4 regions of the Streptomyces ortus genome follow, and region 3 is predicted to be linked to each of the others. Evidence: riboswitches for the same ligand, from Rfam matches in the RefSeq annotation. Region 3 holds a riboswitch; each other region holds the start of a gene.
The links. A riboswitch is a leader RNA that binds a small molecule or an ion and turns the genes downstream of it on or off. The one in region 3 is predicted to bind cyclic di-AMP.
Positions count from the first base shown of each region.

Region 1: linked by a shared signal. The riboswitch ahead of K3769_RS14570 (C40 family peptidase) and the one ahead of K3769_RS34195 (M23 family metallopeptidase) in region 3 are both predicted to bind cyclic di-AMP.
Region 2: linked by a shared signal. The riboswitch ahead of K3769_RS14105 (LysM peptidoglycan-binding domain-containing protein) and the one ahead of K3769_RS34195 (M23 family metallopeptidase) in region 3 are both predicted to bind cyclic di-AMP.
Region 4: linked by a shared signal. The riboswitch ahead of K3769_RS21370 (M23 family metallopeptidase) and the one ahead of K3769_RS34195 (M23 family metallopeptidase) in region 3 are both predicted to bind cyclic di-AMP.

Region 1 covers NZ_JAIFZO010000002.1:2,561,351-2,568,469, reverse strand. Annotated here, with positions in the region: gene pcrA (DNA helicase PcrA) at 1-1,998, opposite strand, end outside; cyclic di-AMP (ydaO/yuaA leader) riboswitch at 2,444-2,617, shown strand; gene K3769_RS14570 (C40 family peptidase) at 2,625-3,791, shown strand; gene K3769_RS14565 (hypothetical protein) at 3,958-4,311, opposite strand; gene K3769_RS14560 (C40 family peptidase) at 4,754-5,818, shown strand; gene K3769_RS14555 (LuxR C-terminal-related transcriptional regulator) at 5,939-6,718, opposite strand; gene K3769_RS14550 (ATP-binding protein) at 6,715-7,119, opposite strand, start outside.
Region 2 covers NZ_JAIFZO010000002.1:2,454,995-2,462,113, reverse strand. Annotated here, with positions in the region: gene K3769_RS14130 (NAD(P)/FAD-dependent oxidoreductase) at 1-616, opposite strand, end outside; gene K3769_RS14125 (Ppx/GppA phosphatase family protein) at 1,077-2,018, opposite strand; gene K3769_RS14120 (DUF501 domain-containing protein) at 2,262-2,783, opposite strand; gene K3769_RS14115 (FtsB family cell division protein) at 2,822-3,298, opposite strand; gene eno (phosphopyruvate hydratase) at 3,389-4,675, opposite strand; gene K3769_RS14105 (LysM peptidoglycan-binding domain-containing protein) at 5,142-5,843, opposite strand; cyclic di-AMP (ydaO/yuaA leader) riboswitch at 5,849-6,018, opposite strand; gene K3769_RS14100 (LysM peptidoglycan-binding domain-containing protein) at 6,237-7,119, opposite strand, start outside.
Region 3 covers NZ_JAIFZO010000002.1:7,089,004-7,096,122, forward strand. Annotated here, with positions in the region: gene K3769_RS34175 (helix-turn-helix domain-containing protein) at 1-112, shown strand, start outside; gene K3769_RS34180 (DUF6126 family protein) at 109-234, shown strand; gene K3769_RS34185 (tyrosine-protein phosphatase) at 259-1,056, opposite strand; gene K3769_RS34190 (alpha-galactosidase) at 1,224-3,323, shown strand; cyclic di-AMP (ydaO/yuaA leader) riboswitch at 3,618-3,782, shown strand; gene K3769_RS34195 (M23 family metallopeptidase) at 3,785-4,714, shown strand; gene K3769_RS34200 (TetR/AcrR family transcriptional regulator) at 4,816-5,394, opposite strand; gene K3769_RS34205 (SDR family oxidoreductase) at 5,541-6,434, shown strand; gene K3769_RS34210 (O-methyltransferase) at 6,526-7,119, shown strand, end outside.
Region 4 covers NZ_JAIFZO010000002.1:4,103,065-4,110,183, reverse strand. Annotated here, with positions in the region: gene K3769_RS21385 (dihydrofolate reductase family protein) at 1-816, shown strand, start outside; tRNA gene K3769_RS21380 (tRNA-Met) at 869-942, shown strand; gene K3769_RS21375 (PP2C family protein-serine/threonine phosphatase) at 1,113-2,246, shown strand; cyclic di-AMP (ydaO/yuaA leader) riboswitch at 2,565-2,722, shown strand; gene K3769_RS21370 (M23 family metallopeptidase) at 2,734-3,786, shown strand; gene K3769_RS21365 (PrsW family intramembrane metalloprotease) at 3,952-5,244, opposite strand; gene trmB (tRNA (guanosine(46)-N7)-methyltransferase TrmB) at 5,314-6,138, opposite strand; gene lhgO (L-2-hydroxyglutarate oxidase) at 6,372-7,119, opposite strand, start outside.

The DNA.
Region 1 (7,119 bases), 4.5 Mb from region 3:
CATGAGGGTGATGACTCCGGAACCGTCCTCGTCCTCGTCCGGGATCTGGTCCGAGTCGGCGACCAGGGCCACCCGCTCCAGGAAGGCGGCGAGCCCGGTCGGCGTACCGCCCTCGGCTCCGCCCTCACCTTCGCCCCCGCCCTCGTTTGCACCTGTGCCCGCGCCCTCGGCGCCGGCAGCCTCCTGCTCGAACTCCAGCGCCACGGAGGCGAGTTCCTGGAGGTTCTCGATGCGGGTCTCGTCCTGGGGGTCGGTGGACGCCTGCAGCTCCGCGAGATAACCGGTGCGTTCGAGGATCGCCTCCACGACGGTCGCCGGGCCCGCGCCGGACTCGACGATCGTGCGGAGGTCCTCCATCAGCGTGTTGAACCGCTTGACCGCGTTCGTCGAGCGGGCCGCCATGCCGTACGCCTCGTCGACGCGGCGCAGCGCCTGCGGGAAGCTGATCTTCTCGCGCTGGGAGAGCGCGTCGATCATCGCCTCGGCGCGGTCGCCGATGCCGCGCTTGGGCACGTTCAGGATGCGGCGCAGCGGTACGGAGTCCTCGGGGTTCGCGAGCACCCGCAGGTACGCGAGGACGTCCCGGACCTCCTTGCGCTCGTAGAAGCGGACGCCGCCGACGACCTTGTAGGGCAGGCCGACCCGGATGAAGATCTCTTCGAAGACACGGGACTGGGCGTTCGTACGGTAGAAGACGGCGACGTCGCCGGCCTTCGCGTCGCCCGCGTCGGTGAGACGGTCTATCTCCTCGGCGACGAACTGCGCCTCGTCGTGCTCGGTGTCGGCGACATAGCCCGTGATGCGCGCGCCCGCGCCCGCGTTCGTCCACAGGTTCTTCGGGCGGCGCGATTCGTTGCGCTCGATGACCGCGTTGGCGGCGGTGAGGATCGTCTGTGTGGAGCGGTAGTTCTGCTCCAGCAGGATCGTCGTCGCGTTCGGGTAGTCCTCCTCGAACTGGAGGATGTTGCGGATGGTCGCGCCGCGGAAGGCGTAGATCGACTGGTCGGCGTCACCGACGACGCACAGCTCGGCCGGCGGGAGGTCGCCCTCCGAAGGCGGTACGTCCTCGGGGTGCGCGACAGGGTCCGTGACGCTGCCGACGAGCTCCCGGACGAGGGAGTACTGCGCGTGGTTCGTGTCCTGGTACTCGTCGACGAGGACGTGGCGGAAGCGGCGGCGGTAGTGCTCGGCGACGTCCGGGAAGGCGCGCAGGAGGTTGACCGTCGTCATGATCAGGTCGTCGAAGTCCAGCGCGTTCGCCTCGCGCAGCCGCGACTGGTACATCGCGTAGGCCTGGGCGGCGGTCTTCTCGAAACCGTCGGAGGCCTGGGCGGCGAAGTCCTCCTCGTCGATCAGCTCGTTCTTCAGGTTCGAGATCTTGGCGCTGAAGGACTTCGGCGGGAAGCGCTTGGGGTCGAGATCCAGGTCACGGCAGACCAGGGCCATGAGCCGCTTGCTGTCGGCGGCGTCGTAGATCGAGAAGGACGACGTGAAACCGAGCTTCTTGCTCTCCCTTCGCAGGATCCGCACGCAGGCGCTGTGGAAGGTCATCACCCACATCGCGTTCGCCCGCGGGCCCACGAGCTGCTCGACGCGCTCCTTCATCTCGCCCGCGGCCTTGTTCGTGAAGGTGATCGCGAGGATCTGGCCGGGGTGCACCCCGCGCTCACCCAGCAGGTGCGCGATGCGGTGGGTGAGCACACGGGTCTTGCCGGAGCCGGCGCCGGCCACGATGAGCAGGGGTGAGCCGTGGTGGACCACCGCCGCGCGCTGGTTCTCGTTCAGCCCGTGCAGGAGCGTGGCCGGGTCCACGAGCGGCCGGGGGGCGCCGTCGCGGTAGTACCCCCCGCTGCTCGGCGGCACGTCGAAGTGCCCGCCGAACAGGTCGTCCGGACCACGGTCCGGCTCCTCGTCGTCGGGCGGCGGCGGGGGCTCTTCCTCATCGGCCTGCGAGGGCCTGAGGTCCGCCAGGAAGCTGTCATCAAAGAGGCTGCTCATCGCTCTCCGAGTCTAGGCGCCCCCACTGACACCCGGCCGCCACCCCGGAAACTCGGCGGAATCCCGGCCGCACGGCCATGGGTAGACCTTCACCGACGAGAAGCGCGTCAGTACATACGGTGACCACTCCCCAGTGCAGTGACTTCCTCTATGACTTCCTCGACGGCTTCCTCAATGCAGTGACCTTCGCCCCGCACATGAACCGCGTGCGGGTGACCTACGTACAACTCTTGCGAGGACCCGCCCTCCCCCCTACCTCTTACCGCCCCACGCCCCAGGGACAACTCGGAGCAGATCGCGACCATTTGACGTCGGCGGACGACACCCGTGGGCCAGGTCACGAAAATGTATCGGGCATATCGCACATCAAACTTCACAGGTGCCACACGTATTGGCTAACTTTCGCGTAGGCCGCTCGACCCGCACCGGCGAACAACGCCGGGCCGAGCGGACTCCGCCGAATCCGGCATGCCCTCGTGGCCTGCGGAACCGGGGACCCAACCGAATCCTGGGGTGAATCGGTCCGAACTCCCTCGCGGGACACGGACCGTAGGGCAAACCTTCCGAAGCACTCGCCCGAACCCGACAGCTAACTCGGTAGGCGGATGACGGAAGGAGACGCCCTCGTGGCGCCACACCGCAAGTCGCGGCCCCCCAGTTCCCTGGGCCTGCGGACGCCGGCCCTCGCCACCGCGGCCCTGACCTCGGTGGCCCTGCTCTCCCAGACGGCGGAGGCCTCGCCGGCCGCGGAGCCCAGGCCGAGCACGGAGGAAGTCCAGAAGAAGATCGACGACCTCTACCAGCAGGCGGGTACGGCCACCGAGAAGTACAACGCCGCCAAGGAGAAGACCACCAAGCAGCGCAAGCGCGTCGCCACGCTCCTCGACGACGTGGCGCAGCGTACGGAGAAGCTCAACAGCGCGCGTGAGGCGCTCGGATCGTTCGCCGCGGCGCAGTACCGCACCGGAGCCTCCGCCCCCGACTCGGCCTCTCTCCTCCTCGCGGACAACCCGCAGGACTATTTCGACCAGACCCAGCTGATGAACCGGCTGACCGCCCGGCAGAAGCAGGCCGTCGACGAGTACGTCACCCAGCGGACCACCACGTCGAAGAAGCGGCAGGAGGCGTCCGAGGGCCTGGAGACGCTCACCACGACGCAGAGCACGCTGAAGACGTCCAAGGCCGACGTCCAGCGCAAGCTCGCCGACGCGCGCGAACTCCTCTCGAAGCTGACCGCCGAGGAGAAGGCCCGCCTCGCCGCGATCGAACGGAAGAAGCAGGAAGAGGCCCGGCGCAAGGCGGACGAGCTGGCGCGGCAGCAGGCGGCCGACGCGGAGCGCCGGCGCCAGGAGGCAGCGACACAGGGCACGGGAGCCGGTACCGGTGCCGGCACGGGCACGGGCACGGGCACGGGGAGTGTGCCGGGCTCGGACTCCGCCTCCTCCACCAAGGCGGCCAAGGCGCTCGCCTTCGCCCGCGCCCAGATCGGCAAGCCGTACGTCTGGGGCGCCAGCGGTCCCGGTTCGTACGACTGCTCCGGTCTGACCCAGGCCGCCTGGAAGGCGGCCGGTGTGACCCTGCCACGCACCACGTGGGACCAGGTGGACACCGGCACGACGGTCTCCGTGGACAGTGCCCAGCCCGGTGACCTGGTCTTCTTCTACGACGACATCAGTCACGTCGGCATCTACATCGGCGACGGCATGATGATCCACGCCCCGAAGCCGGGCGCGTACGTCCGCGAGGAGTCGATCTACTACATGCCGATCCACAGCGTGGTGCGGCCGGGCTAGCCGGGCCTGGGGGCCCGCCGGGGCAGGGGGCCCGCCGGGGCAGGGGGCCCGCCGGGGCAGGGGGCCCGCCGGGGCAGGGGGCCCGCCGGGGCAGGGGGCCCGCCTGGATCGGGACGGGGTACGCGGACGGGGTACGGCACGCATGTGCGGTACCCCGTCCCCGTCCTCAGGTCCAGAGCACCGCGATGAAGATGTTCACCGTGGTCAGCCCGCCCACCAGGGCGAACAAGCCCTTCTCCACCTTCTCGTCGTCCCGTTTGACGTAGACGAGGCCGAGGATCACGACCAGCAGGGCCAGCTTCACGCCGATCTTGACGTTGTTGACGGTCTGGTCGTCGGCCTGGTTGAGGCCGACGAGGACCGCGCCGGTGACCAGCATGGTCAGCGCGCCGTGCAGCATGGCGGGGGTGAAGCGGGCCGTGCCGTCGCCCATGGCCTTCATCTGGGTGAGGAACCCGCCCAGCAGGGAGGCGATGCCGATGATGTGCAGGGCGACGAAGACATGAATGAGTACGTCCATGAGCCCGGACCCTAACCGGACGCCCGTACGCCGCCTCGCACCGGCCCGGACCCCGGGCCCTCGGCGGGCTCAGGGCCGAGCCCATAGCACCGTCGCGCGTGCCGCTCCCCCACAACGCGTCCATCGGTCACCCCACCGCGCCAAGTCGGTGGCACCGGGCCCCGATCACGGTCGCACCCGGTCAGCTCGTGGCCGACTGCCACCACTTCCGTACATGCCGTTACCACCGGCGTGCGGCGAGGTTTAGCGTCCTTCCTCAGGTGACCGGCTCCCCACCACATCCGCCCGGGCCAGGGCGGCAGTCGGCACCACCGCCAAAAGGTCCGGCGGCGGTCCGCTCCCCCTGTGCGGGCTGCCGCCGGACGTGCAACCAGCCCCTGAGGGCCACCGCCGCGGACATACCCGTGCCCCGGCGGCCGTACGGAAGGAACGTGGATCGCACGTGGCAGCGCACCGCAAGCCCAGACAGCGCTCACTCGGCGGCGGTACGGCCCGCACCGCCTTCACCATCGCCCTCGCGGGAGCGGCGAGCGCGACCGGGTTCGAAGGGACGGGGGTCGCCGCACCCCAGCTGACGCCGGCCCAGGTGAAGGCGAAGGTCGACAAGCTGTACCAGGAGGCGGAGGTCGCCACCGAGAAGTACAACGGGGCGAAGGAGAAGGCCACGAAGGCGGCCGGCCGGCTCGGCACCCTGCAGGACGAGGCGGCACGGAAGACGGAGCGGCTCAACTCCGAGCGGGCCGCACTCGGCTCACTGGCGACCGCCCAGTACCGGGACGGCGGCATCGATCCCGCGCTGGGGCTGATGCTCTCCTCGGACCCCGACCGGTATCTGGACGGGGCCGCGTTCGCCGAGCGGGCCGGCAGCCGACAGGCCTCGGCGGTCTCCCGCGTCCGCACGCAGCTGCGCGACATCGAGCAGTTGCGTGGCGCCGCACACATCGAACTCACCTCTCTCAAGGCACGACAGGCGGACCTGAAACGCCACAAGAAGACGATCACCGGGAAGCTCGGCGAAGCACGCCACCTGCTGGCACGGCTGCCGGCCGCGGACCGGGCCCGCATCGGCGCGGACGACCCGGACACCGCACGCGCCTCACGTTCCGGACAGGCCTCCCGCGACCTCGGCCACGGCTCTCCCTCCACGACCGCGCCCAACGCCCGGGCGGCGGCAGCGGTCTCGTACGTCTACGGGAAGCTCGGCAGCCCTTACGTGTGGGGGGCCACCGGGCCCGACGCCTTCGACTGCTCGGGGCTGATGCAGGCCGCGTACCGCTCCGCGGGCATCTCGCTGCCCCGGACGACATACGCGCAGATCAACGCGGGCCAACGCGTCTCCCGCTCCGCACTCCAACCCGGTGACCTGGTGTTCTTCTACTCGGGCATCAGCCATGTGGGCATGTACGTCGGCAATGGACAGATGGTCCACGCACCCAACCCGTCGGCCCCGGTACGCGTCGCACCGATCGACGAGATGCCGTTCGCGGGGGCGACGCGGGTGGCGTGAGGGGGTTCCGGTACCGGTCCACCCGCCTGGGGTTGCTCGGCGGTCGGCGGGGTGGAGGCGGTTGGAGGTAACTAATGACTGGCGGGTGACGGTTGGCGGGTGACGGTTGGCGGACAGCCTCTAGACCAGGCGTCGTGCCGTCGCCCACCGTGTCAGCTCGTGGCGGTTGGAGAGCTGGAGCTTCCGCAGGACCGCCGAGACGTGGGACTCGACCGTCTTGACGGAGATGAAGAGCTGCTTCGCGATCTCCTTGTACGCGTAGCCGCGGGCGATGAGGCGCAGGACCTCGCGCTCGCGCTGGGTCAGGCGGTCGAGGTCCTCGTCGACCGGCGGGGCGTCGGTGGAGGCGAACGCATCCAGGACGAAGCCGGCCAGGCGGGGCGAGAAGACCGCGTCGCCGTCCTGGACGCGGAAGACCGAGTCGACCAGGTCCGTGCCGGTGATCGTCTTCGTGACGTAGCCGCGGGCGCCGCCCCGGATCACTCCGATGACGTCCTCCGCCGCGTCCGACACGGACAACGCGAGGAACCGCACCGGCTGCTCGGGGTCGGCCATCAAGGGCGAACAGCGGCGCAGCACTTCGACCCCGCCGCCGCCCGGGAGGTGGACGTCGAGGAGGACGACCTCGGGGCGGGTCGCCGTGATGACCGTGACCGCCTGGTCGACGTCCGCGGCCTCGCCGACCACCTCGACGCCGGTCCGCTCGGTCTGCCCGATCTCCGCCTGGACCCCCGTACGGAACATGCGGTGGTCGTCGACGAGCACCACGCGCACCCGACGCCCTGGCGCGGAACCGGCCGGATTCCCGGTCGAGCCAGCACCGGTCGCGCCGGCCTCCGCACCGCCGGTCACGCCGTCGGTCGGCCCGACCGCTCCGGTCGGTTCGTTCGCGTCGCTCATGTCTCCGCCCTCTCCATCTCCAGCTCGACCTCCGTGCCGCCGTCCGGCACCGCGCGCAGCCTGGCCGTACCGCCGTTGCGCTCCATGCGGCCGATGATCGATTCTCTGACGCCCATGCGGTCGGCGGGTATCGAGTCCAGGTCGAATCCGGGACCGCGGTCCCGGACCGACACGAAGACGGTCCTTCCCTCGACCTCGGCGAAGACCTGCACCGCGCCGCCGTCGCCACCGTACTTGGCCGCGTTCACCATGGCTTCCCTCGCGGCCTGCATCTGGGCGGCGGTCCTGTCGTCGAGCGGGCAGTCGCCGACGACCACCACCTCTATGGGGACGCCGTGCTTGTCCTCGACCTCCGCCGCGCTGCGCCTGACGGCCTCGGCGAGGGTGTCGGGCTCGTCCGC
Region 2 (7,119 bases), 4.6 Mb from region 3:
GGATGAAGCGCATGTCCTCGCGGGAGACGTTGCTGTAGTACTTCGCGGCGTCCCTGGCCATGTCCTCGACCTCGCCGATGGTCTCCGCGCCTGCGAAGCCACCGCCGACGAAGACGAAGGTCAGCGCCTTGCGGCGGACGTCCTCGTCGGTCGTGGAGTCGGCCTTGTCGAGCTGCTCGAGGACGTGGTTGCGCAGGCCGATGGCCTCCTCGATGCCCTTCATGCCGATGCCCTGCTCGGCGAGGCCGGGGATCGGGAAGGTGCGGGAGACCGCGCCCATCGCGATGACGAGGTAGTCGAAGGGCAGCTCGTACGCCTCGCCCACGAGGGGGGCGATCGTGGCGACCTTGCGGTCCTGGTCGATGGTCGTGACCCGGCCGGTGAGGACTTCCGCCTTGGGCAGCACGCGTCGCAGCGGGACGACGACGTGCCGAGGCGAAATGCTGCCTGCGGCTGCTTCGGGGAGGAAGGGCTGGTAGGTCATGTACGACCGGGGGTCGACGACCGTGACGGTCGCCTCGCCGTAGCGCATCTTCTTGAGGATGCGCCGAGCTGCGTACAGGCCTACGTACCCACCGCCTACTACGAGGATCCTGGGACGCTCCGTGGTGCTCATGCCATCGAGTATCCACCTGTCACAGGGGGGTCGCTCGTGCGCCCCTTCACAAGCTTCTTCACACCCTCTGCTACACTGCGCGGCCCACGTGACCCAGGTCATGTTCCAGCAGGGGAACCAGCGCACGTCGCGACCCGTTGTCAATGCCGCCTGAGCTGCCACTCCGGCTCATTCACACTCCTGGACCAGCCGACCCGTTCACATGATCGCAGCCTTCACGAAACAGCCTGTTGATCATGGATTGAGCGCTGTCGGGAGCCGCGCGGTACCCGGAGGGAGTAAAACCTCCCTCAACAGGACCGATTCTCTTGTGAAGAACTTCACGAAGTTTTCCGCAGGGCTGTCGGCGCCGTCGTTTCCAGGCCCTCGCCAGGCCCCTCAAGTGCGCTCATCCGGTGCCGGACCTGCTCAGCCGAGGCCGCCGACGTGGGGGCGAGCGGGGCCTCGACGCGGGCCCGGTTCAGGCCACGGACCACGCGATGCCGTCGAGGATGTCGTGCTCGCTCACGACGACCTCCCGGGCGCCGGTCCGCTCCATGATCGCGAGGAGTACGAGGGCGCCGGCGCCGATGACGTCGACGCGCCCCGGATGCATCGAGGGGATCGCCGCCCGCTCGGCGTGCGTGGCCGCGAGCAGCCGCCCGGTGATCTCACGGACCTTGTCCAGGGAGACCCGGGAGTGGTGGATGGCCTCGGAGTCGTACTCCGGAAGCTCCAGGGCGATCGCCGCGACGGTGGTGACGGAGCCGGCCAGTCCGACGAGCGTGCGGGCCTCCCGCAGGGGCACGGACTCCTCGGCGAGGTCGAGGGCCGCCTCGATGTCGGCGCGGATCGCCCGGATCTGCTCCTCGGTCGGCGGGTCGGTGACCACGCCGTCCCGGACGAGGTGCCGTTCCGTCATCCGTACACAGCCGATGTCCACCGAGCGGGCGCCCCGCACGTGGTCGTCCCCGACGACGAACTCGGTGGAGCCGCCGCCGATGTCCACCACGAGATAGGGCTTGGCCAGGTCGTCACGGCCCGCCAGCTCCTTCGTGGCGCCCGTGAACGAGAACTCGGCCTCCTGGTCGCCGGAGATGACCTCGGGCTCCACGCCCAGGATGTCGAGGACCCCGCGGACGAACTCGTCGCGGTTCTCGGCGTCGCGGGAGGCCGAGGTGGCCACGAAGCGCAGGCGCTCGGCGCCGTGCTCCTTGATGACCTCGGCGTACTCGCGGCAGGCCGCGAAGGTGCGGTCCAGGGCCTCCGGGGCGAGGCGGCCCGTGCGGTCGACGTCCTGTCCGAGGCGGACGATCGTCATGCGGCGGTCCAGGTCGACGAGTTCGCCGGTGTCGGGGTGCGCGTCCGCGACGAGGAGGCGGATGGAGTTGGTGCCGCAGTCGACGGCGGCGACGCGAGTCATTGTGGTGAGATCTCCTGTTGCAGTCGTTCGTCCCGCTCAGGGGCTCCGCCCCCGAACCCCCGATTGCGCAGTTCCCCGCGCCCCTGAAGGCAAAGGATTGCGCCGTTCCCCGCGCCCCTAAAAGGCAAGAGATTGCGCCGTTCCCCGCGCCCCTGAAAGGCAAAAGATTGCGCCGTTCCCCGCGCCCCCGAAAACAACAGACTGCGCCGTTCCCCGCGCCCTCAAGAGGGGCTGCGCCCCGGTTCACCCCGCCGTAGGCACGACGCACGCGCCCTTGCGCCACCATTCCGGGAGCATCTCGATCGCCTCGTCGCCCAGGGGGTTCACCCCCGGGCCCGCGGCCAGCGAGTGCGCGACCAGGACGTGCAGGCACTTCACCCGGTCCGGCATCCCGCCCGCGCTCGGAAACCCTTCGAGCACCTCGATGGAGTCCCGCCGCGCGATGTAGTCCTCGTGCGCGGCCCGGTACGCCTTCGCCAGCTCGGGGTCCGTGGCGAGACGGTCCGTCATCTCCTTCATGACGCCGTTCGCCTCCAGCGTGCCGATGGCGGAGGCCGCACGCGGGCACGTCAGGTAGTACGTGGTCGGGAACGGCGTCCCGTCGGGAAGCCGGGGAGCCGTCTCGACGACGTCCGGCTGTCCGCACGGACAGCGGTGCGCGATCGCGCGCAGCCCGCGCGGTGGCCGACCGAGCTGCTGCTTGAAGGCCTCGACGTCGGCGTCGGTGGGCTCGGTGCGCCCGGTGGGCGGCGGGGGCGTTTGCATGCCTTGGCTCTGTGTCCTTCTGGTTCAGCTGGTTCGGTTCACTGGTCGGAGGCGTCGGCCTTGTCGACGCCGTCCCAGACGTTGGCGTACCAGGCCCGGTCGGCGGCCGTCCGGTCCGTACGCGTCTTCTTCGCCGCGTCGGGGTCGATCACGATGAAGCCGGTCTCGCCCGGCATCACGTAGTGCAGCCGTTCCCGGATGCGCTGCTCGGCGTACGCGTCGTCCTGCCAGCGCGCCTTCAGGTCGCGCAGCTCCTCGACGCGCTCACGGGCCTGCTCGCGCTCACGCTGCAGGTCGGCGACCTCGGCACGCTGGGAGACGTACTGCCTTATGGGATAGGCGAGGGCCACGACGAGCGAGCAGAGCACGAGGGCGAGCAGCGCCGCACGGCCGGTCAGCCGCGAGCGGCGCGCCTGGCGTTTGGTCTGGGAGCGGTAGACACGGGCGGCGGTCTGCTCACCGAGCGCCCGCAGCCTGGTCGCGGTGGAGAACCGGTCACGGTCCTTCACAGCCATCTGTCCCGCCTCCCCGATACGTACGTACGTCCCCGCACACGGTACGGGACCGCGTACGGGGACGTACGTACGACGCTGCCTACGAGGGCGTCAGCCCTTGAAGCGGGGGAAGGCCGAGCGGCCGGCGTACACCGCGGCGTCGTCGAGGATCTCCTCGATGCGCAGCAGCTGGTTGTACTTGGCGACGCGGTCCGAGCGGGCCGGGGCGCCGGTCTTGATCTGGCCGCAGTTCACGGCGACCGCGAGGTCGGCGATGGTGACGTCCTCGGTCTCGCCGGAGCGGTGGGACATCATGCACTTGAAGCCGTTGCGCTGGGCCATCTCGACGGCGTCCAGGGTCTCGGTCAGCGAACCGATCTGGTTGACCTTGACCAGCAGGGCGTTGGCGGAGCCCTCCTCGATGCCGCGGGCGAGGCGCTCGGGGTTGGTGACGAAGAGGTCGTCGCCGACGATCTGGACCTTGGAGCCCAGCTTCTCGGTGATGACGTTCCAGCCGGCCCAGTCGTCCTCGTACAGCGGGTCCTCGATGGAGACCAGCGGGTACGCGGAGACGAGCTCCTCGTAGTACTCGGTCATCTCGGCGGCCGAGCGGGACTTGCCCTCGAACTCGTACTTGCCGTCCTTGTAGAACTCGGACGCGGCGACGTCGAGCGCGAGCGCGACCTGCTCACCGGGGGTGTAGCCGGCTTCCTTGATGGCTTCGACGATGAGGTCGAGGGCCTCGCGGTTGGAGCCGAGGTTCGGGGCGAAGCCGCCCTCGTCGCCGAGGCCGGTGGACAGACCGCGGCTCTTCAGGACCTTCTTGAGGGTGTGGTAGACCTCGGCGCCCCAGCGCACGGCCTCGGAGAAGGACTCCGCGCCGATCGGGGCGATCATGAACTCCTGGATGTCGACGTTCGAGTCGGCGTGCGACCCGCCGTTCAGGATGTTCATCATCGGGACGGGCAGCAGGTGCGCGTTCGGTCCGCCCAGGTAGCGGAAGAGCGGCAGGTCGCTGGCCTCGGAGGCGGCGTGCGCGACGGCGAGGGAGACGCCGAGGATGGCGTTGGCGCCGAGCGAGCCCTTGTTGTCGGTGGCGTCCAGGTCGATCATCGCCTGGTCGATGAGGCGCTGCTCGGTGGCGTCGTAGCCGACGAGCTCCGGGCCGATCTGCTCGATGACGGCGAGGACGGCCTTCTCGACACCCTTGCCGAGGTAGCGGTTGGGGTCTCCGTCACGGAGCTCGACTGCTTCGAAGGCACCGGTGGAGGCACCGGACGGGACGGCGGCACGACCCGTGCTGCCGTCGTCGAGGCCGACCTCGACCTCGACCGTGGGGTTGCCTCGGGAGTCCAGGATTTCCCGGGCTACGACGACGTCGATGGACGGCACGAGCATCTCCTTCTGGGATGTGACACAAGCTGTGCCGGGCCGGAGGCCCGGTTGCGCGCAGGCCGTGGTGGCCCCGCGGGATGAGCCTAACCGGCTGCCGGGGATCGGCCAGCCCTCGACCGCCCCCTGGACAGAAACCGAGAGGAAATTGTTTCCGAACGGAACAAAGACACGGGCAGAAAGAACAGCCGGAAAGAACAGCCAGCGAGAACAGGCAACCAGAACAGGCAGAGAGAGCAGACACAAAAAAACCCGCTCCGGTGCGTACGGGGGAACACGCACCGGAGCGGGGAGCCCGTGGGGGACGGGGGTGACCCTCACGAGGCCTCCACTATGAAGGACACGGACGTGAGAGCGCTGTGGTTCAGTCGCGATCCGGATGCGGGCCGGACGTCCGGTCGGGGCCGAGCGGCCAGTGCCCCGACCGGATGCGCCGCCGCGCAGCCGCCGTACAGCCGTCGCGCGACCGCTGTCAGCTGAGGTGCAGCTGCTGACCGGGGAAGATGAAGTCGGCGTCGTCGACGATGTCGTCGTTCAGCTTGTAGAGCTTCGCCCAGCCGCCCTTGACGTTCTTCTTGTCGGCGATCTCGCTCAGGGTGTCGCCCTTGACGACCTTGTACTCGCCGTCGCCCTTCTTGACCTTCTTGCCGGTCGGGGTCTCGACGGTCTTCTTCGCCGCCGGACGCTCCTGCGAACGCGAGGCGCGCTCCTCGGAGGACTGCGAGTTCTGCTGCTGCTGCGGCTGCGAGGTGCTCTGGTTGGAGCTGTCGGAGCCCGACGGGGCGCTGGAGCCACCGGTCGAGGCGCCGGAGAGGCCCACGCCACAGCTCGGCCAGGCACCCTTGCCCTGGCTCGCGAGAACCTTCTCGGCAACGGCTATCTGCTGGGACTTGGACGCCTGGTCGGCGGTGGAGGCGTACGAGCTGCCGCCGTACGCGGCCCAGGTGGAGGCCGAGAACTGCAGGCCGCCGTAGTAGCCGTTGCCGGTGTTGATCGACCAGTTGCCGCCGGACTCGCACTGGGCGACGGTGTCCCACTCGGAGGTGGTGGCGGCGGAGGCTCCCGTGGCGCCCATCAGCGGGACGGCGACGGCGGCGGTGGTGACACCGGCGAGCGTGGCGATGCGGGTGGCCTTGGACGGGCGACGGTGCTTGCCCTTGTTCGAAAGCAGCATGAAGTAGATCCCCTCACCGACGCCTGCGAGGTGAGCTGTCGGGTTCGGGCCGAGTGAGTTGCCCGGCCGCGTGACACTGCTGTCACGCGGCTTAACCCCAAGCCGTGCCCGGCCATGTCGACCGGGTCCGGCACTTACCTGGGTCCCCCGCTCCTGCCTACGGCGCTTTACGCGACGACTGTTCCCGTACGGCCGTTGGCAGGATTCGGCGTGCGACCGTCGGGGCTCACCAATGGCGAGCGGTCACGACCGTAGACACGGGCCGCGCCGAATTTCAAAGACGATCAGGGGTGTTGAGATCCATGTCTCAATTCGCCAAATCGGACATTCAGCGCGAACTACCGCTGCTTTTCGCCCGATTCGGCGCCTTGATCACTACTTGCTCGGCGCCGCTCAGCCGTCGACCGCGAGGCGCTGACCGGGGATGATGAAGTCCGGGTCGGCGCCGATGCTGTCCTTGTTCTCGGCGTAGAGCTCGCTCCATCCGCCGTCGACGCCAAGGGAGTCGGCGATGCTGGACAGACTGTCCCCGGAACGGACCGCGTACGAGCCCTCGTCGGCGAGGACGCGCGAGGTGCTGTCGCTGCGCGAGGCGTGCCGGCCGGCGTAGTCGTCGGCGCGGGGCGCCATGTCGACCTCTTCGGCACTGCCGCCCCGGTGACGGCCGGAACTGTCCGCGGCCGTGTCGTCCGAAGCCTCGTCGTTCTGGTACGACTTGTCCGAGTCGTCACCCTTCGCCTTGCCGCCCGCGGACGAACTGTCCGAGCCCTGCGACTCCGAGGCGGACTTGTCGTCGGCCTTCGAATCGCCGTCCTGGGACAAGTCGGACTTCGCGCTCTCGCTCCCCTTGGCCGCGTCCGCGTCGGCCGACGGGCTCGCGGAGTCCTCGGCGAGGCCGGTGTCGACGTCGGCGGAGTCGGAGTCCTGCGTCAGGCCGGCGACGAGACCACAGGTCACCCAGGCGCTCGTCCCCTGGGCCGCGAGGATCTTCTCGGCGACGGCTATCTGCTGCGAACGGCTGGCCTGGTCGGCGCTCGGCGCGTAGTCGAGGCCGCCGTTCTGCTCCCAGGTCTCCTGGCTCATCTGGAGGCCGCCGTAGAGCCCGTTGCCGGTGTCGGCGCTCCAGGAGCCACCGCTCTCGCACTCGGCGACCGCGTCCCAGGTCGTACCGCTGGCGGCACTCGCGCCGCTCGCGCCGAGCAGGGGGATCGCGATGGCCGATCCGGCCACGCCGGCGGCGACGAGGAGCGCCGGAGCCTGGCGGGGGCGACGATGA
Region 3 (7,119 bases):
CGCCGCCGCGGGCCGGGACGGGGCCGAGCTCCTCTTCGTACACACCCTGCTGCAGAGTCCGACGGCCGCGCTGTGCCTCGGGCCGACGACCATCCCAGGAGAATCCTCATGAAGGACATCGAGGAGAAGTTCCCGCGCGCGCTGTGGGTACGGCTCATCATCTACGTGGCGGTCGGGCACGTCTTCGCCGCCTTCATCTACCTGCTGTTCACGCTGGGCGCCCGGAACCAGTAGGCGGTCCGGGGGCGGCGGGACCGGTCAGTCGAGGAACCGCTGACGCAGCCGCTCCCGTATCGCGGGCGTCACGCCGAGGCCCTGTTCCAGATACGCGTCGACCCCGCCCCAGGTCTCCTCGATCGTGTCGAACGCCGCCGCCAGATACTCGGCGCGTGCGTCGAAGAGCGGGCTGAGCAGCTCCATCACCTCGGGGGTGTAGGCGGAGGCGGCGGTGCTGCTGCGGTGGACCTTGTAGCGGCGGTGCGCCGCGTTCGACTCCAGGTAGTCCGCCACGATCGCCTCGCGCTCGACGCCCACGGCGAGAAGTGTCACGGCGACGGAGAGGCCCGCCCGGTCCTTGCCCGCCGCGCAGTGCATCAGGGCCGGAACGCTGTCCTCGGCCAGCGCGTGCAGTACCTGCCGGTGCTCGGCCGTGCGCTCCTTGACGATCGTGCGGTAGGACATGATCATGCGGTTCGCCGCCTGGCCGTCCGCGAGCAGCGCACGCAGCTCGTCCACGTTCCCGTCGCGGACCATCTTCCAGAACTCGGCGCCGTCGGCGGGGTCCGACAGCGGCAGGTTCACATTGCGCACCCCGGGCAGCTCGACGTCGGCGCCCTCCAGCCGCTGGTCCGCGGCATTGCGGAAGTCGAAGATCGTGTGCAGACCCAGCGAGGCGAGGAACGCGGCGTCCGACGGCGTCGCGTGTGCGAGGTGGCCGCTGCGGAACAGCCGTCCGTACGCCACTCGCCGGCCGTCCACCGTCGGCAGGCCGCCCACGTCGCGGAAGTTGCGTACACCGGCCAGCTCGGGCTCGGTCGACGGGACCTGCTGCGTCACGGGGGCTCCTCCCTCGGCCGCCGACGCGGCTCGTCGGCGAGGTGCGTATCCGACGATACGACATCGGTTCGTGGGCCAATGAGTTGTCCACAGGCGTTGCCCGAAGGGCAGGTCGGCCCTGATGATGTTGGGGCTTGAGCGTGCCTGTTCGAATATGTGAGGGCTTGATGGTAGAGATCGGCGCAGACGGCCGTACGTGGCTTCTTTCGGGGCCCACGAGCAGCTACGGCCTGCGGCTCGGTGACGAGGACGAGCTGGTGCATCTGCACTGGGGCCCGAGGATCGCGCTCGCCGACGCCGAGGCGCTCGCCGCGGGCCCGGGTCCCGAGTACTGGGCGTTCGAGGCCACCCTCGACGGCCACGAGGAGTACCCGGTCGAGGGCGGCCCCCGCTTCGTACGGCCCGCCCTGTCCGTGCGCACACCGGACCGGCGCGGCACCGAATGGCGCTTCGAGGGGTACGAGACCGACGGGGTGGGCGAGGCCTCCGGCGACGAGCTGCGGCTGCGGTTCTCCGACTCCGGGCTCGGCATCACCCTGCACTACCGGATGCGGGCGGGCACCGACGTCGTCGAGCGATGGGTGACCCTCGCCAACGAAGGACCCGCCCTTGAGGTCCTGCGCGCCGACTCCGCGACCTGGACGCTGCCGCGCCGCGACGGCTGGCGGCTGTCCCAGCTGCACGGACGGTGGGCGGCCGAGTCCCGGCTGGTGCGCTCCGAGCTGACGTACGGCGAGAAGATCATCGGCAGTCGGCGCGGGCACACCGGGCACCAGCATCTGCCGTGGGTCGCCCTGGACGCGGACGGCACGGCGACCGAGGAGCTGGGCGAGGTCTACGGCTGTGCCCTCGCCTGGTCGGGGTCCTGGCGGATCGCGGTGGCCCAGCTGCCCGACGCGCGCGTGCAGATCACCGGCGGGGCCGGGTACGACGACTCGGGCCTGCTGCGGCTGGAGCCGGGGGAGACCTTCGTCACGCCGGTCTTCGCGGGGCTGTGGAGCGACGGCGGCTTCGGCGGGGCGAGCCGCGCCTGGCACGCGTACCAGCGCGCGTACGTGATCCCGGACGCGGAGCGGGACCGGCCCGTGCTCTTCAACTCCTGGGAGGCCACGGAGTTCGACATCTCCGAGGAGCAGCAGCGGGCGCTCGCCCGCCGGGCCGCCGAGGCCGGTGTCGAACTCTTCGTGGTCGACGACGGCTGGTTCGGGGCCCGCACCAGCGACCGGGCGGGGCTCGGTGACTGGACGGTCAACCGGGACCGCTTCCCGGGGGGCCTCAAGCCGCTCGGCGACTACGTGCACGGGCTCGGGATGCGGTTCGGCATCTGGGTCGAGCCCGAGATGGTCAACCCGGACAGCGAGCTGTACCGCGCACACCCGGACTGGGTGCAGTTCCAGTCGGGACGGAAGCGGACGGAACTACGCAATCAGCTCGTGCTGAACCTCGCCCGCGAGGACGTCCAGGAGTACCTGTGGGAACAGCTCGACGCGCTGCTCTCCAGCGCGCCGATCGACTACGTGAAGTGGGACTTCAACCGCGCCTTCACCGATGCGGGCTGGCCCGGCGAGGCGTACCCGCAGCGGCTGTGGGTGGACCATGTGCACGCCCTGTACAAGCTGTTGGACCGGCTGCGGGCGGCCCACCCGACCGTCGCCTTCGAGTCCTGCTCGGGCGGCGGCGGCCGGATCGACCTCGGCATCATGGCGCGTACGGACCAGGTGTGGACCTCGGACAACACCGACCCGCTCGACCGGCTCGCCATCCAGCACGGCTTCAGCCAGGTGCATCCCGCGCGAGCCATGGCCGCCTGGGTCACCGACAGCCCGAACACGCAGCTCAACGGACGTGTCAGCTCGCTGCGCTTCCGGTTCGTGAGTGCGATGGCCGGGGTGCTCGGCGTCGGCGGCGACCTCACCCGCTGGACCGAGGAGGAGCTGGCCGAGGCGCGGACCTGGGTGGAGCTCTACAAGGAGATCAGGCCCGTCGTGCAGCGCGGTGAGCTTCATCGGCTGCGGGCGCCGGAGGGCGGACTGAGTGCCGTCCAGTACGTCCGGGACGGCGAGGTCGTCGTCCTCGCCTGGCTCCAGGCCCAGCACTACGGCGAGCCGGTCGCACCGCTGAGGCTGCGGGGCCTGGATCCGTCGGCGGAGTACGAATGCCCCGAAACGGGCGAAGTCCACCGAGGTGCGGTGCTGTTGCACCACGGGCTGCGGACGGGATTGCGCGGCGACCTCGATGCGGCGGTTGTCCGGCTGCGTCGCATCTGACTGTTCTGTCGGTAATGGAGCCTTCATTCCAACTCGCCCCGGAGTGAAGGCTCCTGAGGAGGTCCTGGGTGAGCAGCGTCATATCCGTGACGTTCCGCTGTCGCCATGCTCACGTAAGTCCGCTTTGTTTCCAGCGTTTTATCGAATGGGGACAGCCGGTATTCACCCTGGGTGACCGGTGTGTTGATCGAGGATCAAGAAAACGGGACGCACACCAAACCCTCAAGCTTGTTTACGCCTCTTCATGTCGCTTACGTTCACCTCCAATCCGGACGGACGCCCAATCCTGCCGCCGCCCGGAAACCGCACTCACCCGTATGTGGCAGGAGCGGGGGACCCACAGGTAAGACGCCTGTTCCGGTCTCCGGAACGGCTTGGGGTTAAGTCGCGCGAAAGCGCGGCCGGGCATCTCCAGCTCGCACCCGACAGCTCACCTCGCAGGCGCCGGAGAGGAATTCGTCATGCCCGCGAAGGGTAAGCACCGCCGTCCCAAGTCCCCGCGTTTCTCGCGCTCCATAGCCGTGGCCGGAACCGGGGGCGCGGCCCTCGCCATCCCGCTGCTCGGTGCCGCCGGAGCGCACGCCGCGACCCCGCAGACCGCCGCCGACTCCGTGGCGAGCGCCGCGAACGTCTCGACCGTCGCGAACAAGTCCGCCGCTGCCGCTCCCACCGCCGGCAAGCAGGCCGCCGCGAAGGCGGACGCGAAGAAGGTCGCGACCAGGACGTACGCCGTGCGTTCCGGCGACTCCCTGTCGAAGATCGCCGACACGCAGGACGTCAGCGGCGGCTGGAAGAAGCTGTACGCGGACAACCGCTCGTCCATCGGCGGCGACCCGTCGCTCATCCACCCGGGCCTCAAGCTCGCCCTCGGCGGCAAGGCGCCGGCCACCCAGAGCTCCGACTCCGGCTCCGCCAAGGCCGAGAAGCCGGCCGCCGCCAAGAAGTCGACCACGGCGTCCAAGGCCGCGGACACCTCGACGGCCACCGGCTTCTCGCTGCCGGTCTCGGGGGCGTCCATCGGCACCTCGTACGAGATGTCCGGCAGCATGTGGTCCAGCGGGTACCACACCGGTGTCGACTTCGTGGTGCCCACCGGCACCGCGCTCAAGTCCGTCGGCGCCGGCACGGTCGTCTCCGCCGGATGGGGCGGCGCGTACGGCAACCAGGTCGTCATCCGGCTCGCCGACGGCCACTACGCCCAGTACGCCCACCTGTCCTCCCTCTCCGTCTCGGCCGGCCAGACCGTGACGGGCGGACAGCAGGTCGGCCTCTCGGGTGCCACGGGCAACGTCACCGGCCCGCACCTGCACTTCGAGATCCGCACCACCCCGGACTACGGCTCGGACGTGGACCCGCTGGCGTACCTGCGCGCCAAGGGCGTCTCCGTCTGACGCAGGCCGACGCCCACGGGCGTCGACCCACGTAGATCTCCGAAGGCCGGACCCTGTGATCCCCGGGGTCCGGCCTTCGGCATGTCCGGGCCCGGGAGGGTTCAGGTCCCGGGAGGGTTCAGGGCGCGTACGAACTGCTCTGTGAGCTGTTCGGTGTCGAGGTCGTCCGCGCTGCGCCCGGTCAGGAGGTGGAAGAAGGGCGGGCCGATCAGGAGCGCGGTCGCCTGTTCGAGCGAGAGGGGAGTGTCGCTCGGCTGCCGCACCGCCTCCACGACCTCCGCGGCGCTCTCTCCGAGGATGTCCCGGGAGGCCAGCAGCGCGGCGACCTCCGCGTCGTGCTGGGCTTCCCCCATCAGGGCGCGGTAGGCCGCGCCCGCGTGGGAGTGGGCCAGGAAGCCCACCAGGGCGTCGAGATAGGCCTTGAGGTCCTTGCGGGGATCGCCGCTGCGGGGCACGGACAGTTCCTCCCGGGCGTCGATGGCGCTGGCCTCGTAGAGGACCTCCGCCTTGTTCGACCACCAGCGGTACACGGTCTGCCGGCCCACGCCCGCCCGCTCGGCGATGCCCTTCATGGTCAGGGCCGCGTATCCCACTTCCACCAGAAGGTCGTCGACGGCGTGCAGCACGGCGGCCCGTGCGCTCTCACTGCGGGGCCGTCCGCGGCCACTTCCATCCACCATGCCGCAACTCTATACGAGGCACAGTGTCTCGTATGTGTTACCTTTACGGTGCACGGTGACTCGGAAATGAGTACCCGGCCCTGTCCCGCACTGTCATCTGCCCCGCACTTTCATCTGCCCTTTCGGGGGCGAAGGAGGTCACGTCCATGCGTGCATTCGTCACCGGAGCGACCGGCTGGATCGGCTCCGCCGTGGTCGACGAACTCGTCTCCGCGGGCCATCAGGTCATCGGCCTGGCCCGGTCCGACCGGGCCGAGCGGGCCCTCGCGGCCAAGGGGGTCGGCGTCGTCCGCGGCGACCTGGACGATCTCGGCTCGCTGCGGCGAGGCGCCGACCAGGCGGACGCGGTCATTCACCTGGCCAACAAGCACGACTGGGGCAACCCCGCCGAGTCCGACCGTTCCGAACGTGCCGCGATCCGGGCCCTCGGTGGCGTCCTCAGCGGGACCGGCCGCCCGTTCGTGGTCGCCGCGCCCTTCTCCGGCCTCGTCGAAGGGCGGCCCGCCACCGAGGACGACGTCTCGCCGGCCGTCGGCCCGGACTCCAACCGGGGCGGCAGCGAGAACCTCGCCCTGGACTACGTGGCCCGGGACGTGCGGACCGTGATCACGAGGTTCGCACCGAGCGTCCACGGCCACGGCGACTGGGGGTTCGTCAACTTCCTCACCCAGGCGGCCCGCGACAAGGGAGTCTCCGGTTACGTCGGCGACGGCTCCGCCGCCTGGTCGGCGGTGCACCGCGACGACGCGGCCCAGCTCGTCCGCCTGGGCATGGAGAAGGCGCCCGCGGGGACGCGCCTGCACGCCGTCGCCGAGGAGGCCGTCACCACCAAGGCGATCGCCGAGGCGATCGGCCGCAGCCTCGGCCTGCCGGTCGCCTCCGTCGCCCCGCGGGACGCCGGACCCCACTTCGGCTTCGTCGGCTCCTTCTTCGCCTCCACCATGACCGCGTCCAGCGACGCGAGCAGGCGGCTTCTGTCCTGGGAGCCCACCGGGCCGTCCCTGCTCGCGGACATCGACGCGGGCGCGTACACGGCCTGACGGCCGCAGGCGTCCACACGCCACGACCCGACCAGCACCCACCTACCCGGCCCGACCTCTCGTAACAGCACCGTCCGAAGGAGCCAATGCCGTGCCCACCCCTCCGTACACCCTGGCGGAACCACGTGTCTCCGCCGCTCTGACCCGCATGTTCGAAGCCGCCGCCCGCGACGAGGAGACCGTGTCGCTTGTGAGGGGCGACCTGCCCCACGACCGGGGGGCGCTGACCGCGCAGGAACTCGCCGACGCGGCGCAGGACGTCTACATGCCGGTCTCCGCCGACGGCGGCAGACTCCTCTACAACCTCGTCCGCGCCACGAAACCGGCCACCGTCGTCGAGTTCGGCACCTCGTACGGCATCTCCACGCTTCACCTGGCCGCCGCCGTCCGCGACAACGGCACCGGCCGGGTCGTCACCACGGAGATGAGCCGGACCAAGGCGGCGTCGGCCCGCGACACCTTTGCCGCCACCGGTCTCGACGACGTGATCACCGTGCTGGAGGGGGATGCCCTCCAGACGCTCGCCGCACTGACGCAGCCGGTCGGCTTCCTGTTCCTGGACGGCTGGAAGGACCTCTGCCTGCCCGTCCTGCGGCTCCTTGAGCCGCACATCGCGCCCGGCACCCTGGTGGTCGCCGACGACGTGGACCTCCCCGACCTCGGCCCCTACCTCGACCATGTGCGC
Region 4 (7,119 bases), 3.0 Mb from region 3:
GTGACGGCGGTGGAGGCTCTGCGAGGGCTCGGCGTCGACGTCGTGTCCGTGGGGGCCGGGCTGGACTGGCGGGCCGTGCTCACCCACCTCCACGACGTCCGCGGCGTACGGCGGCTCATGGTCGAAGGCGGCGGCCGGGTCCACACCCAGCTCCTCCAGCAGGGTCTCGCCGACGAACTGCAGCTCGCGCTCGCACCGCTCGTGGTGGGGCAGCCGCACGCGCCGAAGCTGTTCGGGGACGGCCCGTACCCGGGCGGGCCGCGCAGCCGGCTGCGGCTCGTCGAGACCCGGCCCGTGGGAGACGTGGTGCTCATGCGGTACGTGCCCACCGCGCCCGGCACCGGACCCGTACCCTCCGCCGCCGACCACCGGTGGCTGGCGCTCGCCTGCGAACTGGCCGCCGAGTGTCCGCCCTCGCGGACCGCCTTCAGCGTCGGCGCGGTCGTCGTCGCGGCCGACGGCACGGAGCTGGCCCGCGGGTACTCCCGCGAGTCCGACCCCGTCGCGCACGCCGAGGAGGCCGCGCTGGCCAAGATCGCGCCGGACGACCCCCGGCTGCCGGACGCCACGGTCTACAGCAGCCTGGAGCCCTGCGCCCACCGTGCCTCGCGGCCCGCGCCCTGCGCCCGGCTGATCCTCGACGCGGGCGTGCGCCGGGTCGTCACCGCCTGGCGCGAGCCCGACACCTTCGTGGCCGCCGCCGACGGGAACGGCCTGCTCACGGCTGAGGGCGCCGACGTCGTCGTACTCCCGGACCACGAGAGCGCGGCCAAGGCGCCCAACCGGCACCTGGACCGGCACCAGAACCGGGGCTGACATTTACCCGTGTGCGCCGAGTCCCGCGAATGGCGTACAGTGGTCTCAACGACGCGGGGTGGAGCAGCTCGGTAGCTCGCTGGGCTCATAACCCAGAGGTCGCAGGTTCAAATCCTGTCCCCGCTACTGAACACCTGAGGCCGGAATCCATTGGATTCCGGCCTCAGGTGTTTCCACGGCAGGACGGCACGACGGCACGGAGACCTGGTGCTCACCCTCCCGGTCCCCGTCCGCTCGCCACTCCCCGCCCGTCCCGGAACGCTGTACGGAGCGAGGTGGTCGAGGGCAGGAGACACGTGATCGGGCGTCGAGCGGTCGAGCAGCGGTCGCCGGGCTCCGCCGGGCCGCGGCCGGACAAGCAGGCCGGCCCGTACCCCCGTACCCGCGCGGTCGTCCGCGCGCTGCCGGCGCTGCTGATCGTCGCCGGAATCCTGTACGACGCACTCACCCCGCAGTACTTCACCGCCGCGCCCTTCCTCTCGGCCGCCTCACTCATCGCGGCCCCGCTGCTGTCGCTGGGCGCCACCGTCTGGACGGGTGTCGCGGGCACGGCGGCCATGGTCCTCGTCAGCCTGCGGTTCACCCTCGACGCGAGCGGGATCACCGAGATCGCGACCGTGGCCGTCGTGGCCTGCCTCGCCGTCGTCATCAACCGGCTCGTGAGCCTGGGCAACGCCCGGCTGGCCTCCGCCCACGAGATCGCCGAGGCCGCCCAACGGGCCCTACTGCCCGAACCGGCCGCGCGGACCGGCGGCCTCGACCTCGCGGTCCGGTACGTGGCGGCGCAGACCGACGCGCTCATCGGCGGCGACCTCTACGCCGTGCAGGACACCCCGCACGGCGTACGGCTCGTCGTGGGCGATGTGCGGGGGAAGGGCATGGGCGCGGTCGCCGCCGTGGCCGTCGTCATCGGAGCCTTCCGGGAGGCCGCCGAACAGGAGAGCACCCTGGAGGCGGTCGCCCAGCGGCTGGAGCGGTCGCTGATGCGCGAGGGCGTGCGGCGCGACAGCGTCGAGGTCTTCGAGGGCTTCATCACCGCCGTGCTCGCCGAGATCCCACACGGCGCCCAGCGCGTACGACTCGTCAACCGCGGCCATCCCGGGCCGCTCCTGCTGCGCTGCGACGGAACCGTACGCACGCTCGCCGCTGCGGAACCCGCGCTGCCGCTCGGGATGGGCGACCTGGGCGCGTGGCCCGACCGCGCGCAGGAGGAGGACTTCCCGGCCGGGTCCACGCTGCTCTTCTACACGGACGGACTGTCCGAGGCCCGGGACGGGCGGGGGGTCTTCTTCGACCCGGTGACGCGGCTGTCGGGGCGGGAGTTCGCCGGGCCCGACGCGCTGCTCGCCGCGCTGGTGGACGAGGTGCTGCGGTACACCGGGGGCGGCGGTACGGACGACATGGCGCTGCTCGCCGTGCGACGGCCGTGAGGGGGTCGGGAGACTCTTCCTGACTTGTTTCCTGACTCGCTTCCGGACCTGCTTCCGGAGCTACTCCGGGCAGGACCTTCTGCGGACCTATATCACCTGCAGTAGTCGAACGACGCCCCTGCGCATCACAACTGACACACCATCAACAAAATCGGTGCCCGTGAATGCCGACCAACTCGCCCGATTTACCCCGCTCGGAACGTTTAAGTCCAGGCCAGGAGCCGTAACGATCATCAGGAACAGCTTGGAATCCGGTGCCTGAGTCTATTAACGTTCGATAACGCAGCGCGGTGTCCCAGCCGTCACAAGAGACGGCTCCGTGCGCACGCGCCGAATCCCGCAAGGGAACCGGGGAACCACCTACATGGGGTGAATCGCGTGTCTTTCGTGGTGGTGAACACCGCGGTCGACTCGCGTAGGAGACCTTCCTGCTCCGAACCCGTCAGCTAACCCGGTAGGCGAGAAGGAAGGAAAGGAGCGCGCCCACGTGGCGTTCAACAGGCCTGCCCCCACACCGTCGTTCATACCGGACGAGGTGACGGGAGAGACCTCGGGCGGCAAGAAGCCCGACACCTTCGCCTTCGGCGCCCGCAGGGACGACGAGCCCTTCGAGCCCTGGAACCCCAGCGCCGAGACCGTCCTTCCCGTCCGGGGCAAGCACCGCGTCTCCAAGCAGCGTGGCGGGGGACTCGCCCGCAGCTCCACCGTTCTCGGCGTCGGTGTCATCGCCGCCGTCGGCGCGGGCGGCATGGCCTCCGCGCAGACCGGCAAGCCGCCGGTGTCGATCTCGATCCCCGACCTGCCGAACGTCGGCTCGCTGATCTCCGACGACGACGCGGCCCCCGAGGGTTCCAGCAAGGCGCTCACCGCCGCGGGACTCACCGAGGCCGACGCCGAGGAGGGCAACGCCGACGCCGGCGAGGCCCTGCGCTCGCGCATCATGCTCCAGGCCGAACTCCAGCAGGACCAGGTCGACCGCGAGGCCCAGGCCGTCGCCGAGGCCGCCGCCGCGAAGAAGGCCGCCACGCTCGCGGCCAAGGAGCAGGACGCGGCGAAGGCCAAGGCCGCCGCCGCGAAGGCGAAGAAGGAGAAGGAGGCCGAGGCGAAGGTCGAGGCCGCGCGCCTCGCCACGCTCGCCAAGCAGTTCACACTGCCCACCTCCTCGTACACGATCACCTCCACCTTCGGGCAGTCCGGCTCGCTGTGGTCCTCCGGTCAGCACACGGGTCTGGACTTCGCCGCTCCCACGGGTACCCCGATCAAGGCCGTTCACAGCGGCACGATCACCGAGGCGGGCTGGAGCGGTTCGTACGGCTACCGCACGGTCCTCACGCTCGACGACGGTACGGAGCTCTGGTACGCCCACCAGTCGTCGATCGGCGTCAGCGTCGGGCAGAAGGTCAGCACGGGCGATGTCATCGGGCGCGTGGGTGCCACCGGCAACGTCACCGGGGCGCACCTCCACCTGGAGGTCCACACGGCCGGCGGCAGCGGGATCGACCCGATGACGTGGCTGCGCGGCAAGGGCCTCAACCCGTAAGCCTTCCGCTACGCCGCTACGAGGAAGAGCCGACGCGCGTGTCGTGGGGCTTTTGGGGGCGCGGGGAACTGTGCGCTCAGCCCCCGGCGGCCTGCGGTCGTGATCCCGGCCGTCCCTCACGCACCTAGGGGCGCGGGGAACTGCGCAAACCGGCGCTGCGGCGCGTCAGGACCTGTAGGGGTTGTACGCCGGGTACGGCGGCGGGTACCCGTACCCCGGCGCGGGCCACGGCGCCGGAGCCGGTGCCGTCGCCCGCGCCGCGTACGCCAGCGCCGGGCGAGCCGGCTCCCGCCGCGCCCACAGCTCGTTCAGCAACTCACGCTCCCGTACGGCGAAGTCGGCACCTGCCCGGCCCCGGCGCCCCCGATGGCGCAGAAACGCCAGCGACGTCGCGTACGCCTCGTACTCCGCCACCGCCCGCCCCGCGTCCCGACCGCCGTGATGCGTCGCGTACTCCCGGGCCAGCCGGCGCGCCTTCATCGAGCCCAGGACGAACGGCTCGGGTGCGGCCAGCCACCCGGCCATGGCGTACGAGGGCAGCTCCGTGCGGACCGTGCCCAGTTCGCGCTGGCGCGTCCAGACGGCCAGCCAGGTGAGCAGCCCGAAGGACGGGACCATGAAGGCCGCGTAGACCGCGAAGAAGCCGTACTCGCCGAAGGCCGACGAGCCGTTCCACATCGCGTGCATGCCCATCGCGAGCAGCAGCCCGACGAGGGGCAGAAGTACGCGGCGCACCTGCTGGCGGTCCGCCGAGCGCGCCGCGATGCCGAAGCCGATGCCCGTCAGCACGGTGAACAGCGGGTGCGCGAACGGCGACATGATCACGCGTACGAAGAAGGTCGCCGCGGTGACGGAGAAAAGGCCGGTGTCGCCGCTGAGCCGGTCCGTGCCGAAGGCCGTGCCCAGGTAGAGGATGTTCTCGGTGAACGCGAAACCGGTCGCCGTGACGCCCGCTATCACCACGCCGTCGACTATCCCCGTGAAGTCCCGTCTGCGGAACAGGAAGACGAGCAGGACCGCCGCCGCCTTCGCCGACTCCTCGACGACCGGCGCTATCACCGTCGCGCCGAGGGTGTCCGCGTGGGACGGGTCCGCGGTCGCCGTCGCTATCCACTGCGTCGCGAAACTGTTCGCGACGATGGCTATCAGCGCCGCCGCGCAGGCGCCCCACGCGAAGGAGAAGAGCAGGTTTCTCCAGGGGCCCGGATCGACCCTGTCCAGCCAGCGGAACGCCGCGACGAGCAGGGGGACGGGGAAGACGGCGAGGCCGAGGCCCACCAGGAAGCCCTCGGTGCCGGTCTGTTTGCGGACGAGGGCCAGGATGACCAGGCCCGACAGGGCGAGCAGGGTGGTCAGCGCGGCGTAGCGCACCCACGTGCGCTGCCACCAGTGCGCGTGCCGACGGGCGGCCTCGGCGGGGAGGCCGGGGGGTGTCGGGGGTGGGGGACTGGTGGCCATGACAAAAACCCTAACGAGGGAGGGGCTCGGCCCGCGAGAGCGCCCCGTCCCGGGGTGGGGAGGCGCCGCTCAGGTGCCCGGGCTGTCCGGACCGCTGTTCGTGCCATGCGGTACGCGGCGGAACAGGAGATCGTTCACCACGTGGCCCTTGTCCAGGCCCTGCGCCTCGAAACGGGTCAGCGGGCGGAAGTCGGGGCGCGGCGCGTAGCCGGTGACGTGGTCGCCGGCGGCGTCGGGGAGTGTGGGTCGGGTGTTCTCGAAATCCGGGTGGGCGGAGAGAACTTCCAGCATCACCTCGGCGTACGGCTCCCAGTCCGTCGCGCAGTGCAGCAGCGCGCCGGGGCGCAGGCGGGACGCGGCCAGCGTGAGGAACTCCGGCTGGATCAGGCGCCGCTTGTGGTGGCGCTTCTTGGGCCAGGGGTCCGGGAAGTAGACGCGCAGGCCGGCGAGGGAGTCCGGGGTCAGCATCTCGCGGAGCAGGATGATCGCGTCGCCGTTGGCCACGCGGATGTTGGACAGGCCGGCGCGGTCCGCGAGGTTCAGCAGGTTGCCCTGGCCGGGGGTGTGGACGTCGACGGCGAGGATGCCGGTGTCCGGGTCCGCGGCGGCCATCTCGGCGGTTGCCTCCCCCATGCCGAAGCCGATCTCCAGGACGACGGGGATGTCGGCCTCGAAGAGTTCGGCGAGGTCGAGGGTTCGCTGCCCGTCGATGTCCAGGCCCCACTTGGGCCAGAGCCGCTGCAGCGCGTCCGCCTGGCCCTGGGTGACGCGGCTGCGGCGGGGCTGGAAGCTGCGGATCCGTCGCTCGAAGTGCGAGCCTGCCGGGTCGGGCTGGGGGCCGTCGGGGAAGCGGGGTTCGCTTTTCGGGCGGGGGGTTCGGGATGCATCAGACACAGTGCGTTGATTTTACGGCGTGGTGGGTCGTCGTGCGGCGTGGCGTCCGTCGTGGGTCGGGGCCGTGCCGGTACGCCGCGGTCCGCCGCCCCCGGGCATACGGAACCATGCCGGCAGGGCAGGCATGGTGTGGAAGGGCTACGCGGCGGACCACGACGTACCGGCACGGACCCTCGCGGCGTCCGTTCTCGCAGTGGTCGCAGTGGTCGCAGTGGTCGCGGCGGTTGCAGTGGTCAGGCCGCTGCCAGGGTTTTTAGGGCTCTCTGGGCCACCTCTCGGCCGATGGGGAGGGAGGCCGTGGCCGCGGGGGAGGGGGCGTTCAGTACGTGGACCGTGCGGGGGCCCTCCTGGATCAGGAAGTCGTCCACCAGGGTGCCGTCGCGCAGGACCGCCTGGGCGCGGACGCCCGCGGGGGTCGGGATCAGGTCGTCCGAGGTGATGGCGGGCAGCAGGCGGCGGACCGCTCGGGTGAAGGCCGCCTTGGACAGGGAGCGGTGCAGTTCGCCGGTGCCGTAGCGCCAGTGGCGGCGGGCTATGTGCCAGGAACCGGGCCAGGCGAGGGTCGAGCCCAGTTCGCGGGGGCGGACGGTGCGCCAGTCGTAGCCCTCGCGGGCCAGGGCCGGAACCGCGTTCGGGCCGACGTGGACGCTGCCGTCGATGCCGCGCGTGAGGTGGACCCCGAGGAAGGGGAACGCGGGGTCCGGCACGGGGTAGACGAGGCCGCGGACCAGGTCGGGGCGGGCGAGGGTGTAGTACTCGCCGCGGAAGGGGACGATCCGCATGTTCGGTTCGTCGCCCGTGCGGCGGGCGATCTCGTCGCAGTGGAGGCCGGCGCAGTTGACCAGGACGCGGGCGCGGACGACCGTGCCGTCGTCCGTGCGGACGGCCACGCCGAGGTCGGGGCGGCGGTCGATGTACGCGGCCTTCGTGCCGTACCGGATCCGGGCGCCGGAGGCGTTCGCGAGGTGCCGGGCCACGGCG